DNA from 4 places in the Paenibacillus sp. JT22N12 genome. Region 3 is predicted to be linked to each of the others. Evidence: riboswitches for the same ligand, from Rfam matches in the RefSeq annotation. Region 3 holds a riboswitch; each other region holds the start of a gene.
What was found. A riboswitch is a leader RNA that binds a small molecule or an ion and turns the genes downstream of it on or off. The one in region 3 is predicted to bind cyclic di-GMP.

Region 1: linked by a shared signal. The riboswitch ahead of AC0YOA_RS31185 (pyridoxal phosphate-dependent decarboxylase family protein) and the one ahead of AC0YOA_RS15345 (transglutaminase-like domain-containing protein) in region 3 are both predicted to bind cyclic di-GMP.
Region 2: linked by a shared signal. The riboswitch ahead of AC0YOA_RS07570 (hypothetical protein) and the one ahead of AC0YOA_RS15345 (transglutaminase-like domain-containing protein) in region 3 are both predicted to bind cyclic di-GMP.
Region 4: linked by a shared signal. The riboswitch ahead of AC0YOA_RS28775 (PilZ domain-containing protein) and the one ahead of AC0YOA_RS15345 (transglutaminase-like domain-containing protein) in region 3 are both predicted to bind cyclic di-GMP.

The regions. Positions count from the first base shown of each region.
Region 1 covers NZ_JBWDNU010000013.1:85,038-88,867, forward strand. Annotated here, with positions in the region: gene AC0YOA_RS31180 (methyl-accepting chemotaxis protein) at 1-782, opposite strand, end outside; gene AC0YOA_RS31185 (pyridoxal phosphate-dependent decarboxylase family protein) at 775-2,457, opposite strand; cyclic di-GMP riboswitch class I at 2,570-2,656, opposite strand; gene AC0YOA_RS31190 (SDR family oxidoreductase) at 2,960-3,830, shown strand, end outside.
Region 2 covers NZ_JBWDNU010000002.1:423,275-427,104, reverse strand. Annotated here, with positions in the region: gene AC0YOA_RS07580 (ABC transporter ATP-binding protein) at 1-213, shown strand, start outside; gene AC0YOA_RS07575 (helix-turn-helix domain-containing protein) at 508-837, shown strand; gene AC0YOA_RS07570 (hypothetical protein) at 841-1,047, opposite strand; cyclic di-GMP riboswitch class II at 1,027-1,109, opposite strand; gene galE (UDP-glucose 4-epimerase GalE) at 1,212-2,261, opposite strand; gene AC0YOA_RS07560 (lipopolysaccharide biosynthesis protein) at 2,267-3,814, opposite strand; gene AC0YOA_RS07555 (glycoside hydrolase family 88 protein) at 3,811-3,830, opposite strand, start outside.
Region 3 covers NZ_JBWDNU010000003.1:844,587-848,416, reverse strand. Annotated here, with positions in the region: gene AC0YOA_RS15350 (SdrD B-like domain-containing protein) at 1-1,109, shown strand, start outside; gene AC0YOA_RS15345 (transglutaminase-like domain-containing protein) at 1,399-2,211, opposite strand; cyclic di-GMP riboswitch class I at 2,226-2,306, opposite strand; cyclic di-GMP riboswitch class I at 2,346-2,429, opposite strand; gene AC0YOA_RS15340 (class D sortase) at 2,495-3,139, opposite strand; gene AC0YOA_RS15335 (Hsp20/alpha crystallin family protein) at 3,445-3,830, shown strand, end outside.
Region 4 covers NZ_JBWDNU010000010.1:230,417-234,246, reverse strand. Annotated here, with positions in the region: gene AC0YOA_RS28780 (O-antigen ligase family protein) at 1-88, opposite strand, end outside; gene AC0YOA_RS28775 (PilZ domain-containing protein) at 286-1,005, opposite strand; cyclic di-GMP riboswitch class I at 1,143-1,235, opposite strand; gene AC0YOA_RS28770 (HD-GYP domain-containing protein) at 1,263-2,345, opposite strand; gene AC0YOA_RS28765 (histidine kinase N-terminal 7TM domain-containing diguanylate cyclase) at 2,834-3,830, opposite strand, start outside.

The DNA of each region.
Region 1 (3,830 bases), on a different contig from region 3:
TGCAGGTTCTGGCTCATCTGTCCGAACGACTGGGACAGCTTGCCCATCTCATCCTCACGCTTCAGTATAATCTGCTCGCTCAAGTCTCCGGCCGCCACCTTCTCCGTGGCCGACATCAGCCTGCGTATCGGCTTGGTGAAGATCCGGCTGATCGCCAGCGATACGATGGAGCCAATTAATAAAACGATGATTGTTATGATGACGGTGGACCAAAATATGGTCGATGACATTTTGGGTATAACAGAAGCATCCAGGTCGATACCGAGCAGGGTGCTCGTGTTTCCATCCGTGTAGGGAACGAAGATGGATTTATGAATACCGAATTCATCCTTGTAGATTTCGCTGACAATTGTCTTGTTGTCGGTCAGAGCCTTGTTCATATCAGCCGTAAAAGGATAGTCGGTCCCGTAATCGTCCGGCACATCGGCTAACACGACGATATGGTCCTTTCCGCCGCTTTTGGAGAGCACATACACATTCTCCAGACCATTCTTAACTTTAACCTGTTCCAGATTTTCTTTCAGGGCGCCATAAAGCGGATCGCCTGCATCCTTTACTTCGGCCTCGTAACCGGGAATGCCGGCTACCAGATCCGAGACAACCCCGATATCCGTATTCAGCCTCAGATCGAACTGCTGCAGCAGCTTATCGACCAGATTCGTATTGACGTAATATGTTGTGCCTGCAAATGCGGCGCATGTAAATAATTGCAGTAGCAGGATGCTGATGATGACTTTGAGCGACAGTCGTTCCCGCACGGGACGCAATAAGGAATTAAACAACTTCGACGGACCTCCCTGATTGATACGGAGAATGGTACTGCTCATAAATTTCGTCTACTCTCTCCTTTAAGTAGCCGACAATTGCCGGGACATGCTCAAGCTGTGTATAAGGCGAGATCACAAACAGCTTGCTGGCGTATAAGGGGACTTCCACACCTTCCTGGGATAAAACCAGCAGATGCTTCTTGGTGTCTCCAAAAAACATTTCATCGCGCCGCTCCCCGAGCAGTTCGAATAATCGTTCATTAAGCCGGTTGTTTCGGAGGAGCTCATCAAGCAGGCACTCCCCGGCCAACTCCTCTTGAAATCGGGAAATCCGATTCTCAAAAATCCTCAGCAGTGTCGTAATACCGGGATTGTCGGGGTTTGCGATCACCATCTCGGGAACTTCCTTCATGAGCTGCCTGCGGAAAGCCAAATTGACCGATACAAACTGCGCCAGCAGCTGTTGATACCCTTCAATGCCAAAAGCCAGCAGAGCGCTGTAGATACTGATCGAGCTGGCCATTCTGGAGCATTCCAGCGTGTAACCGGTATGATACTGGCCGTATCCGCGGTATCCCACATAAGGCGTTTCGTCGGGATTCAAATCAAGCAGACGCAGAGATTCCGCTTCTTTTACCAGGAGCAGGCTAGTCAGATACGGCGTTTGTCCCAGCTTTTGAAAATCAAAGCACATGGTATCGGCAAGATGGATATGCTTCATTTTACCTGCGATCGCATGGAGTGCTCCCAGCGTTTCCATATCCAATGCAAGCGGATTAAGAGCAAAATCATAATCATTGAAAAAGGCGAAAAATCCTCCCAGCGCCGAGTCCGCATGAACATGCGGCCTGTTTAATCCATTAGCCGCGGCAGCTTGTACGGCAATATTCATAATTTCGGAAATATCGTCAATTCCCATAGCATCGGTCGTCCCCGTAGTGGCGACGATATAGATCGGAATTCCGCCTGAACGAATAACCTGCTCCAGTTTCCATTTCAAATCCGCTGTGTCCATGGAGCTGTCGCTTCTTGTCCGGATTTTGACCAGACGGTCGCTTCCAAGTCCTGTCGCTTCCATGGATTTGTACAGACTGTAATGAGCCGAATCCGAACAAAAGGCATACAGGTTATTCGGCACTCCCGTGCGCGAAGCATCCGGAGCGAATTTGGCTATTGCCAGCCGCAGACCGGTGAAGATTGCCCCCTGTCCGCCCCAGGTTGTGTAGCCGCCGCTTCTCGTATGGTCATAACCGACCAGCTTGGACATCATGCTGACGACCCGCACTTCAGCCTCAGCGCCAGCCGGGCCATATACATCCCACAAATTATTGCCATTGACAAGCATCGCGGCGAGCATTCCCATAATGCCCGGAATCGATGCCATGGGCAGAATATTAGTCATAAAATATTTGGTATGGTAGGGATGCGCATGCATCAGTTCGATCAGGCCCCGGGTTACATCTTCCATCGCTTTCCCCTGCGGGGGGATGACACTGCTCTCATTCAGCTGTCCATAGAAATCGCCTGACCGGTCCTTGCTGCCCTTCAGGTTTACCCTCTGAGGGTCCTTCAAAAGATCGAAGCCCGTCATCAGCTGCTCCATAAGCTTCATCAATTGCATCCGGTCCTGCTCATTCCCATCATCGCTCGGAAACCATTGACGTACATCTTGAACTGGTGACATCTTCATGTAATAGCCTCTTTTCTGTAACCAATTTATTTTGTGATGCGAAAAACCCATAAATGATCCGCACAGCAAAAAACAGCATAATGGGCATGGCAAGCCTAAACAGCTGTTAAATGGATGCAACTGGCTGACATTTCCACTGTTGGATGATGCCCCTGTAGTTTTGCGTCACTACTTTTCAATAGCTTTGCCTAGTATTCAATTTGTCTTCGCCGTGGAAATAATAGACCGGGAAGCTTAGTCGTATATTACTATTTTGTTCCATTATCTTCAAGGATTTTTGGGCCTTTTAACAATAAAATTATAAAATAAGTTACAAATTTATTACATTTATCGCGGTTTCGACATTTAAACCAGTTCTTAAGACTTACTTTTCAGTTTTTCTTCTCTTATCCAAGGGAGCTATATTTTTTCATTTCTGCCTGCCCGGGGTAATAGTTCAATGGAACGCGTAAGAACATCGTATTCATGGCATGATAGCTTATCGAAAGGAGTTGTTTCTCAAATGACGAAGCAGCCTATGACATCTCCAGGCGAAACGCCAGCAAGGCCAACCACATTACCGCCGCAGCATCAAAGCCGGCAACCAGGACTGGAATCCAAAATGACGCCAAGTCCGCAATTTGAATCTTCCGGATTGAAGGCAGCGGGCAAGCTTCAAGGTAAAGTAGCCATTATATCCGGAGCAGACAGCGGGATCGGCCGTGCCGTTGCGGTTGCCTATGCCAAGGAAGGCGCCGATATAGCCGTTCTATATTTGAATGAACAAAGCGATGCGGAGGTAACCAAGCAGTTCGTGGAAGCGGCCGGCCGCCGCTGCATTCTGGTGGAGGGAGATATCGGCGATCCGAACTTCTGCCGCGAGGCCGTGGAGGAAACCGTTAAAAGCTTGGGAAAACTCGATATCGTCGTGAATAACGCGGCGGAGCAGCATCCCCAGGATAAGATTGAGCTCATTATTCCCCAACAGCTTGAACGGACCTTCAAAACCAATATTTTCGGAATGTTTTATTTAACACAGGCGGCTATGCCTCATTTGGCAAGCGGTGCAGCAATCGTTAACACGACATCCGTAACCGCCTACCGGGGAAGTCCGACATTGCTCGATTATTCGGCGACCAAAGGAGCCATCGTTTCCTTTACCCGCTCCTTGTCGCTCAATCTTGCCGATCAGGGCATTCGCGTCAACGCCATAGCTCCCGGCCCTATCTGGACACCTCTTATTCCTTCAACCTTTGATGAGCAGAAGGTGGCCAAATTCGGCGCCGATGTCCCGCTCAAGCGTGCCGGACAGCCGGAGGAACTGGCTCCCGCTTATGTGTACCTCGCAAGCGAGGATTCTTCTTACATGAGCGGTCAAGTCCTTCACATCAATG
Region 2 (3,830 bases), on a different contig from region 3:
GAGAAGAAAATCCAGGAGGCGCTGGAGCGGCTGAAAGGGACCATGACCATTATTGTGGTCGCCCATCGTTTATCCACAATCCGTCACGCGGATCAGGTCATTGTCATCGATCAGGGGAAAGTGGTGCAGCGCGGAGGCTTCATGCAGCTTGCATCTGAACGGGACGGAGTATTCGGCCATCTGCTTGATAATCAGAAAGAAGCCATTGTATAGCTGCCGTAGAGGATGAGGAGACAGGCAGCTTCATGCGGCCATGCATGAAAAGAAACGGCTATCGCCTTCCTCTGGCGGCAAAGCCCTGGTTTCTTCCCTCAGAAATATAAGCAAAGTATAATCGGGATTTATACTTTCATATATTTCAAAAAAAAAGCGGAAAAGTCTTCAGCGCAATGAAAACCGCTGTTCACTTTTCCGCAACTGTTCGTTATAAGCAACGGATTCTTTCTTAATGAAGAAGAATCCGATATAATAAGGTTCAGCAAGCTATAACATTGGAGGATACGTATAATGATTGGAGAACGCATACAACTGCTGCGCAAAAGAAAGGCGCTCTCTTTAACCGAGCTCTCTGAGCGGGCTGGCGTGGCCAAGTCCTACTTAAGTTCCATTGAACGGGGGATTCAGCAGAATCCCTCCATTCAATTTCTCGAGAAAGTCGGAACCGTACTGGGTATTTCCGTGGAAGAACTGCTTCACGTCCAGAAGTCCGATGACGAAGCAAGGCAGCTTGACCGGGAATGGGAAGACCTCGTACGCGAAGCCATGGCATCAGGCGTGAGCAAGGAACAGTTTAAAGAGTTTCTGGAATTCAACAAGTGGAGGCTCCACAAGGATTAGGCACTATGTAGATGTATTTTCTTCCATGGGTAATGTGCCGTTTTCCAATTTCGGGAGGGCGCTCAGAACACCCCGGATAACTTCCCGGTCAAGCCCCATTGCCCGTGCGATCATAATCAATTCAACCCACTCTTTGTCCAAATTTTCCTTGCGAATCCGTTCTGCAAGCGCCATAACCATTTCCTCCGCTCCGAATTCGGCCGGTTGCACCACTGACTCCATGCGTTTAAGGTGCCCAGGTAAAAACGCACTTCTTCGTCTCCTATTTAAATGTAATCGTTTTCTATATTCACCATTATAATCAAGCCTTTCCGCTGATGCTGTCGCTTCGTGCGATCGAATTTTGATTTTTTCAACTAATTTTGTCGAATAATTCACATTTTTAGTAAAGCAGTCATGAACCGATTCTCATGGATATCGTAGCCATCGGGATTATTCGCCTGCCATCGCCAAGTATCCTCGCACATCTCCTCGATACAACGGTCTGCAGTCCATCCAAGCTCTTGTCTGGCCTTCCGGATGTCCGCGCAGCTGACCGCAATATCCCCCGGCCTGCGGGCAGCGAAGCGGTACGGCACATGAGTCCCCGTCGCTTTCTCGAAGGCCGCTATCATCTCCAGGACGCTTGAACCGCGCCCGGTTCCCAGGTTGTAAATATTCAGACCCGATGAATCCAGAATGCGTTCAAGGGCTCTGATATGCCCAAGCGCCAGATCTACAACATGGATGTAATCCCTGATTCCCGTGCCGTCAGGGGTAGGATAATCGCTTCCATATATGCTCAGCTCTTCCAGTCTACCGGAAGCCACCTGCGACAAATAAGGCATCAGATTGTTAGGCGTGCCCGAGGGATTCTCACCGATCCTCCCGCTCTTATGGGCGCCGGCAGGATTGAAATAGCGGAGAATGCTGATTCCCCATTCCGGATTGGATGCCGACAGATCCTGCAAAATCTGCTCAATCATTTGTTTGGTGCGGCCATAGGGGCTGGATGCGCCAATGGGCGAATTCTCGGACACCGGCATATCCCCGGATGCCCCGTACACGGTGGCAGAAGAGCTGAACACAAGCTTGTGCACGCCATATTTGCTCATGACCTCGCACAGCGCCAGCGTGCTGTTCATATTCATCTCATAATACCAGAGCGGTGAACGAACCGACTCGCCGACCGCCTTGAGACCGGCAAAATGGATGGCGGCATCGATTTGATTTCTTGCAAAAACGGCCTCAAGAGCGCTGCGGTCTCTTACGTCCAATTGATAGAACCGAAAGGATTTCCCTGTGATTTCCTTTACCCGATTGAGCGCCTCCGGACTGCTGTTGGCGAAATTATCCACCACAATGATGTCATATCCGGCCTCCAGCAGCTCGACGCAGGTATGGGTTCCAATATATCCGGCCCCGCCGGTAACCAATATCGCCATAAGGATTATCCCTCCATATTGTGATTGACCTTGCGGCTCATCGCCAGCCTGCGGATGATGCTCCGGCTGATTCCGAGCAGGTAGCCAAACTCTTCCGTACGGTGAAACAGTGCGATATAAAGAACATTAACGGTGAAAAAGCCCGCAATGCCTTTCCCTATGAGCTCTGCAAAGCCGTTCGCGGGAATGAAATGGCATACTGCGCTGGCAAGGGCATAAGCACCCGCGCCTGCCAACGTATAGATGAAATAGGTCTTGAAATAATCCGTCAAGGGCCGCTGGAATACATTCCGGTAGACAAAATAAGGAGTCGTCCAGAAGGGAACGGCCAAGCTGCTGATGAGCGACCCGATAAACACGCCGGCTATCCCGATCGTCTGGACGAGCGTAATGGACACGCCAAGGCATACGGCCGCCTGAATGAGCGGGGCATAACGGTCCTGATGGAAGATGCCTGCCGTTGTTTTCACCGTCGTGATGGAATTTCTCATGCCTCTTTCATAAAACAGAGCCAATAGCAGAACGAGCACGCTGCCGCTCATCAGGAAATCCGGACCGATCCACAGGGTGATAAACGGTTCGATTAATAGGGACAAGAGAATGACAAACAGCGAATACAACCAGAAATTAAGCAGCAGCGTCACTTTATACACCGCAAAAATCTTATCCTTGCTCTCCTTGGATACCAGATTGCCGATGCTGTGATACATATTGCTGAAAATCTGATTGATAAAGGTCCGCCCGATTTCGATCAGCATCTTGTAGTTGGAGTACAAGCCGACAGCCGCAACGCTTACGAAGCTTGAGATGAGAATATTCTCCGTCCCAAGCACGAAGTAGCTGCCTGTATTCTGCAGGACAATGGCTTTCACATTCTTGATGATCCCCTTCTTCGTCACGCTGTCCAGCCCTCCGCTGACCTTGTCGCGCAGGAACGGATACATCCGGTTGACGGTTACCGTCAGGATAACCGCGGTGCTAAGCGTGATCACACTGTCTATCATCAGAAAAAGAATATAGTTTTTCGTGTAAGTAAGAATTCCGATTTTCAGGCAGGTCGACAGAATCGAAGACACGGTGAATACAAGCGTTACGATATACCCCTTCTGGCTGACGTTCAGAAATGAGTTTTTGTAAGAGAAGAGGTATGGGGTGACGGTATTGAGCAAAAAGATCAGATAAATCGCCGTCAGATGCTCCACGCTGGAATCTTTGACAAAATGGTCAAGGAACGGCAGCACGGATAAGCCAAGGAGCGCCACGATGAGAGCAATGACCAGGTAGGCATTCCGGTACAGCTTCATCAGCTTGTTGATGGTGTCCCTGTCATTGTCTGCAACGGGCTTATAGAGGCTGTAAATAATGCTGGAGCCGATTCCCGCCTCCGCCAGCGTGAGCATTGTCAGCAGATTGGTGAACAAACCGTTAATACCCAAATACTCGATACCCAGGCTGTTGATGAACACCGTCCTGGAAATAAAACTGAGAGCCGTAATCACGATCTGGTTGCCGAGTCCTGCCGCAATATTAATTAATGAGCTGCGGACTCTCATGCCGGCACCTGATCCC
Region 3 (3,830 bases):
CCGACGTCAAGGAGGATTCCAATGCAACCGATGAGAATGGATTTACAGCTAAAATTCAAATCGGCGAAACTCCCGGCTGGGAGGATCTCAGCATTGACTTGGGTCTTGTTGCCAAAGGCGTCATCGGCAACTACGTATGGCTGGACAGCAGCAGGAACGGCATGCAGGATGAAGCTGATGACGACGGTATAAACAACGTGAAGGTCAAGCTTTATAACAAAGACATGCAATTGCTTGCAGAGACTTTGACTGCTGATGATGCTGCTGGGAAACCGGGCTATTATCGGTTTGATAATCTGGTCGGAGGCCAATATTTTGTTTATTTCGAAGCTCCTGAGGGCTATGAAATGACAACTCCGGAAGCAGCGGGAATTGCGGCTGATAAAGACTCCAATAAGCTGACTGACGGTACTACGGCAGTCATCACGATTGGCGAAGACGCTCCGCAGGGATGGGAAGATCTTACGATCGATTTGGGTTTAATGTATCCTTATTATCCGTACTTCCCTCCAGTCGATCCGGAGGATCCGACAACACCTGACGATCCGGAGGATCCGGCAAATCCGGGAACGCCGCCGGTTGATCCGGGAGCACCGGGCGAACCAAGTACACCGGTCAATCCGGGCAACCAGGGTATACCATCGAATCCAGGTGAGCCGACTGATCCAGGCGTAGAACCTGGAAGCGATACACAAGTGCCGCAGCAGGAAACAACCGTACAGGACAAACCGATTCAAGGGACGGTTAAAGTACCAGAGGGCGGCAATGTTGCAATCGGTACCCAACCGGAACACGGTACATTGACGGTCGATCCGGATGGTAAATGGATGTATACACCTGAACCAGGCTATACGGGCGAGGATCATTTCTCTATCATCGTAACTGACAAGGACGGCAACGAAGAAGAAGTCCTGTTCGATGTAAATGTGGATGAGATTCCTTTGGGCGGTATAGAACCCGGTAATGACGATCCAGACAGCAGCACACCTGGCAAGACGCTCCCCAAAACAGGGGAAAGCAGCTCTTTGCCGCTTCAACTTGCAGGACTGTGTCTGGTCATTCTCGGAATTGTTTTGCTGAGATTGCGCCGGAAGCATATCCAGAAATAAGATCATTTTTAGTAAAAATCCATCAGGAGCTGTTCCTCCGTCATTATCATATGACGAGGCGCAGCTCCTTTTTTCTAAAGATGATAATGGTGAGATGCACGATGGGAGAGGCATATGTCATGAAATAAGGGATTGCATATCCAGGCAGCGTAATACCGAACTACCCGTCAAAATGCAAAAAAGAGACTTTACAGGAGGGGGGATCCTGCAATAGTCTCTTTTTTGCGCTATTTGCTGTCTTAAGCTGCTTTTGCTTAATGACAGATGCTATCAAGCGATCAGATTAAGCTTAATAGAATTTAGCTGCTGCGTATTTGCCGGCTTCTTTGAACATTGAACTGCTGCTTGCGCTGGTTTTGCCCAAACCGGAATCAACCGTTGTATCAATATTGCTCCATTTCCCATTAATCAGTACCTGGTTCCAGGCATGGTAGCCTTTCACATAATCGGTTGTTCCCATAACCAGCTTGGTCGGGATGCCGGCGCTGCGAGCCATGACAGCAAACAGGGAGGAGTAATCATAGCAGATGCCTTTGCCTGATTTCAACGTTCTGTTCGCATCGGGAATATAGTCCGTTGTTACAGATGTGCTCAATTTGGAATCATATTTGATGGTTTTAACGATATAATCGTGAATCGCTTTGACTTTGTCTTCAACTTTCGTTTTGTTTTTCGTCAATTCCTTGGCTTTGGCAACAGCAGTCGGGGAGCTTTTCCAATTGACATTTTGCACGGAACCAAGAAATACGCTGCTGTCATCGCTCAAGTTCAGGTTAACTGATTCCGTACCGATTTTTTTGTATTTGGTGCCGGTAACATTTTGCATAAGGGAGATTGTATAAGAACCATCACCAAGCTGCAGGGGGAAGTATTCCATCGTGCCTGTGGCAGGCAATTTGTATGTATAAGTGACTCCGTTTTTGGTTATTAACAGCACACTAGGTGTTTTTGCGGCAGGTTTAAATGCAGCTCCGATAATTCCAATATCCAATTGCTTCGTATCGAGCCAAGTCGGGGAGTCCGTACCGGATGCTGCTACAGTTGTGGAGAGGGGAAGGGACAAAATGAATACGGTCACGAGAACAAGAAAAAAAGATTTCATGAAATAAGACTCCTTTCGGTAGCTGGCTGCCATCCAAGCAGGAAGGCCCTTTAGCTTTGCGTCCCTGTCTTTCGACAAGTTTGCCGTTTATCGTTGAGTGTTTATTGTTTTTAGAAAACAAAAAAAGACAAACTTTCGGTAGCTGGCTGCCATCCAAATAATGGGAAGGCCCTCTAGCTTTGCGTCGCTGCCTTTCGACAGGTTTGCCGTTATCGTGACTTATCTTGACAATAACTATACCAATATTTGATAGAATGTACAACTATTTTTAAGTGATGATAGATTACAGTTTCGCCTGGACAATCAGACGATGTGTCGGATTAATAAGCGGATCGCATGTAATAAGCGTGAGCACCCTGTCGGTGTCATTGCCATTCAATACGGACAGGTCAGTTGGCTTAACGACCAATATTTTGAATACGGTATATTCCATAACCTTGTTTTTGACCCGTATCGTAATTTTGTCTCCCATCTTAACTTCCCCCAGCCTATTGAACAATCGGCCTTTCGTATGAGCCCGGTGTGCAGCCAGGGCAGCATTGCCAATATCTCCAAGTGCGGCTGTTTCTGTCAGATGGACAGCGGCGTACTTCATGTTTTGCGTTGTGGCGCCTTCCAGAACAGGAAGCTTCACATCGATGCTGCCGATTTCAATAACAGCGATTCCTTGAGGATCTTCCTTGCTCTGATCGTCGCTGACAGCCTCAGGTACGGCAGCGTCTGCTTCATTAGAGAACAGGTCGGATAATCGCTGGTAACTCTCTGCAAGCAGGCGATCGGATTTCTCGGCCGCGGAGGCGAAGGTATTATGATCCATGTGATCAAGCAGACGCCGCTGCTTCTGATCATAATGCCATTCTTTTGCAAAAGGCAGCGCAATCAGCACAAATCCAGTGATGATCAGCAAAAAAGAAAGCAGTTTCTTCATGTTGGCAGGCCCTCCTGTAAGGTGATTATACCAGATAGGAACTGTACAAAATCTGAACAACATGTGGAGTGTAACGTCCTCATGGCTATTCTGGGCAGCAAACGAACTGCAGCGAAAGGTCAAAAAAAATCAAAGTCAGAGAAAGTCAAAGAAAGACTGAGAAAAATAACGAGGGGACTGCCGGATTTCCTTAAATTCACGGAAAATGATTTTTATTGTTGTTTTATCGGGTTTGAGGAGAGCAGGCAGCATCCTTATAATAAAAAGTGTAAGCATCACATTATAAGAAATTGGAGGAGATGTACATGTTGGATTTAGTTCCGTTTCGGAAAAGAAATGAAGATGTCAGCCGCAGCTTGATGAAATCATTCCATGATATCTTCAATGAAGATTTCTTTGCGCCGATGAGAAGCAATACCCATCCATTCCGCACGGATATTCACGAACGCGAGGATGCTTTTCTGATTGAGTCCGAGCTTCCCGGGTTCATTAAAGCTGATATCGATATCAGCTACAGCAATCATTATTTGACGATCAAGGCTTCGCGCAACCAGGAACAGAATGTGGACGGGGAAGATCATCAGGTTATCCGGCGTGAACGTTATTATGGCGAATTTGTCCGCCGGTTCTATGTAGAAAATATTAAGGATGACCAAATATCGGCGAGCTTCGAGAACGGTATTCTGAAGCT
Region 4 (3,830 bases), on a different contig from region 3:
ATGCGTCAAAAAACATTCCATTCCGGTATGCGGACCAAATCAGCAGGCCGGTAAACATCAGCCCGGCGGCACCAACAACGACTGGCATTTGAATCCCCTCTTCAATCTCTCTTTATAATTGTTCGATATATCTAAATTTTCTAAATATTGTAACATGTTTTAAGATGATTTGAAAATCAGATGTCGTGGAGCTGCTGCCTGAAGCAGCAAGAAGAGTTTATTTTCTTAACTTTGAACAAAAAAAAAGGCGCTCCGCGATTGCCGCGGTGCACCTGTTGTTTATAGTTAATGAGTCCGATTGTCACTGGCCTTTTCCTGTTTCCTGCGATAATAGGCTGCGACCTGCTCCCTCAGGATAAAGGCCCGCAGCGCTCGCTGCTGCAGCCCGTCCAGATCGCAAAAGCGCGCACCATAGAAGGATTGGGCTCCATCGCTGTCATAGCGTATGATCTCCAGCCAGCATGGCAGCTCAAAGCCTAGAAACAACACGGCTTCCAGACGCTCATTCGTCTTGAGCCTCGGCCCCTCGGCAACAATGAATCCCAACCCGGATAAGCTTATATTTCGTATGGCCAGTTCCATATCTTCAATAAATTCGAAGTTTTCCGGCCCTGTTGACAATTCTCTTGTTTCAATAATCACTTTCTTCATGGTGCCCTTATGGTCAATCTGAACACGGGGAGACTCCCGTTTCTCTTCCAGTCCGCTCAAGGCCCGGACAGGAAATATAACTGCGATAGATCCTTCCGCCTTGCCGATGACCGTCGACTGCAGACGTTGTATCCCCACCGGAGAGTAGATTGTCATCTCCACCGGATTGCCGAGATCAAATGACTTGTATTCCGTCATTTCAATCTCCATCATCTCGCCCTCAATATGGCTCAAAATCCCCGTTGAGACATATCCTTCTTTCTCGACTACGGTCCGGCTGTGGATTAATACCTTATCTGAGTAAGTTTGCTTTGCTTTCGTGTATAATTCCTTGCTGCGGGCATTCGTGCTCATAAGTACCATCTCCTTAGTGTGCAATCGCCTGGCCGAGTCTTGAGACTTTGATAAGGGATTGCCTGTTCAAGGAAATGAAAAAAGCCGTTCCTCTGCCTCGGAGCCGCTTGACTTGCACCCTGCTGAAGGGTGTTCATTTCGGCAGCCAGGCTGTCAGTCGCTCCTTTTCAAGAACCTTAGACCCTTTAGCTTTGCGTCCTTGCCTTTCGGCAAGTTTGCCATTATCGGATATATATGAAGTTAGGTACAGGCTATTGTTACATTTCTTCCACGATCATGATACTGTGCGAATCCTTAAGGTCAACCTGATAGGGCTGGGCAGGAGGTGTGCCGTCCGCCTCGCGAAGGATCCGTACGATCGGGCGGTTGACCGCAAGCGGATTATTCAGAGCCACAACCGCAATCTGGCCCGAGCTGAGCAGTACCGTTGTCGATACCGGATAAATGGATATATGCTTGCAAAAGGTTTGGATCAAATCAAGATCGAAGAAAGTGTTCCCGGCCGCGAATAAAAACTCGATGGCTTCCGTCGGCGTATGACGCTTGCGGTGCGGCCTCGGCGAGGTCAACGCGTCATAAACATCGGCCAATGCCACAATCTGCGCATATTCATGAATGGCATCCCCCTTCAGCCCACGCGGATAACCCGATCCATTGTACCGCTCGTGATGCTGAAGAGCACAATGCGCGGACAACAGGGAAATATCGTGCTGGGCGCGGATAATATTGAAGCCATCCTCCGTATGCTTCTCCATCAGGACCCGCTCTTCAGGGGTCAGCGGGGAGGTCTTGTTCAGAAGATCCTTGGGCAATCTTGTCATCCCGATATCGAACAGAAGCGCTCCCATGCCTAATTCCTCAAGCTGGTTGCGGTTGTAGCCCTTAGCCAGTCCCATTATGCCTGACAGTATAGCCACATTCACAGAATGCTGGAACAGATAGCCATCCGCCACTTGAATATTCGTCAAGCTGACCATAACGTCGGCCCGCGCAACCAGATCCTGCATGATCTGGCCAAACACATTTCGGAACGTCCGGCCCATCTCCGGTGCAATGGTTCTGCCCTTGGTCATAGGATGGTCCTTCAGCGTGGTCATGGTTTTGAATACAGCATCGTGGGCTTTTCTGCGCGTATCGTCGCGGATCGCTGTTTCCGGCTCCAGATCCTCGGTAAACGGATCTTCAACGAACAGCATATCGACTCCCAGCATCTTCAGGCGATTGATAAACCGTTCATTCAGCTCGACACCGACACCCAGAAGAATGTTGCCATTTTCCTGCAGGATCGGGCGAGCCAATTTATCTCCAGGCTTCGCCGAAAGTATATGTACTTTTCTCATCTGAGCATTCCCGCCTTTAGTCCGGTTGCATATTTGATCAAGCTTGCATCGCTGCCAGTTCGGCAGCACGCAGTTTGTATAATTGCTTATCGGCGTATATCCTGTTGTCTGCGATTTGCACAAGCATATTCAAGTCGCTCCCGTGGTCGGGAAAGTTGACGCTTCCGACAGAGACGAAAGAGCCTCAATCCTGTCGATAGGGTAAGCTTGTGCAGTTGTTCATGAGCTGGCGAATGACAGCTTCAATCAGTTTATCATCTGAATCAGGACAAATCATTATAAATTCGTCCACGGCTCATCAGGCGGTCATGCTTTGTCCAGAAAGCATGCCCGCCGCCGGAAGGGTAAAAGCGGCTTATGCCGCTGCGTTTGTCTAGATTGGCACCACCTCGCCCGACATGCCGGCAGACCATGCGCACAGCCCTGTGTCAGCACAACCGCCCTGCAGCAAAAATGCCCTACACAGCACATGCGGCCGTAAGCCATGTCTAATACTGAACAATCCGGTTGCGGCCGTTCTCCTTCGCTTCGTAAAGCGCCTTGTCCACCTTGACGAACAGCTCGCGCAGATAAGACTTGCTATCCTTCAATTCAGTATCCGGCTGCGGCTCAACGGCAAGCATGCCTATGCTGATTGTAATGGAAACAGGAGCGTTCCCGACTCCGGTATCGACAAAGTTATGCTCAACAACCGACCGTACGCGGTGCGCCAGCTCTTCCGCCTGCTGCCTGGTGGTGTGGGGCAAGTAGACCGTGAACTCCTCCCCGCCGTAGCGGGCGAAAATATCCGTTTGTCTGAGCGTACTGCGGACCACGTCCGCCGTCAACTTGAGAACATCATCGCCGACCATATGACCGTATGCGTCGTTGATCGTCTTGAACAGATCGATATCAAACAACAGGATCGCATAAGGAATCTGATAGCGCATGTTGACCATGACCTCATGCTCCAGCTGCTGCATCAGATATCTCCGGTTGTAGCAGCCCGTCAAGCCATCGATAATGGCCATTTGCTCCAGCTTCCGGTTGGCCTGGTACAATTCATCCTGCATAAGAAGCAGCGCACGGTTTCTCTCCTGCAGCGCTTCATTCTGACGGTTGGTTTCTTCAATAAGCCTTCTCAGCTCTGTATGGTCCTGCAGCGTGATCACTCTTCCAATGATTTGCTGTTTAACAACAATAGGCGCGACATGTAAGGCAATATAGGCCATTCTGCCTTCCTCCGGCACTTCGATCTCGGTATGAACGCGCTCTTCAGGATGCAGACGGTACATCTCCAGAAAAGCTTCGGTCCTCTCACGGTCTTCCACTGACTGCAGAAGCTTGTCCATATCGAGCCTTGTACCGACTGAAAGCTGGAAAACGGGACTCACCACGCTGTTGAGATCAATCACAACATTCTGCTCGTCCAGCACAATAATACCGACAGACAGTGTATCGGCAACATCTTTTTGAGCGATATTCACGATATCGAACATACGGTGC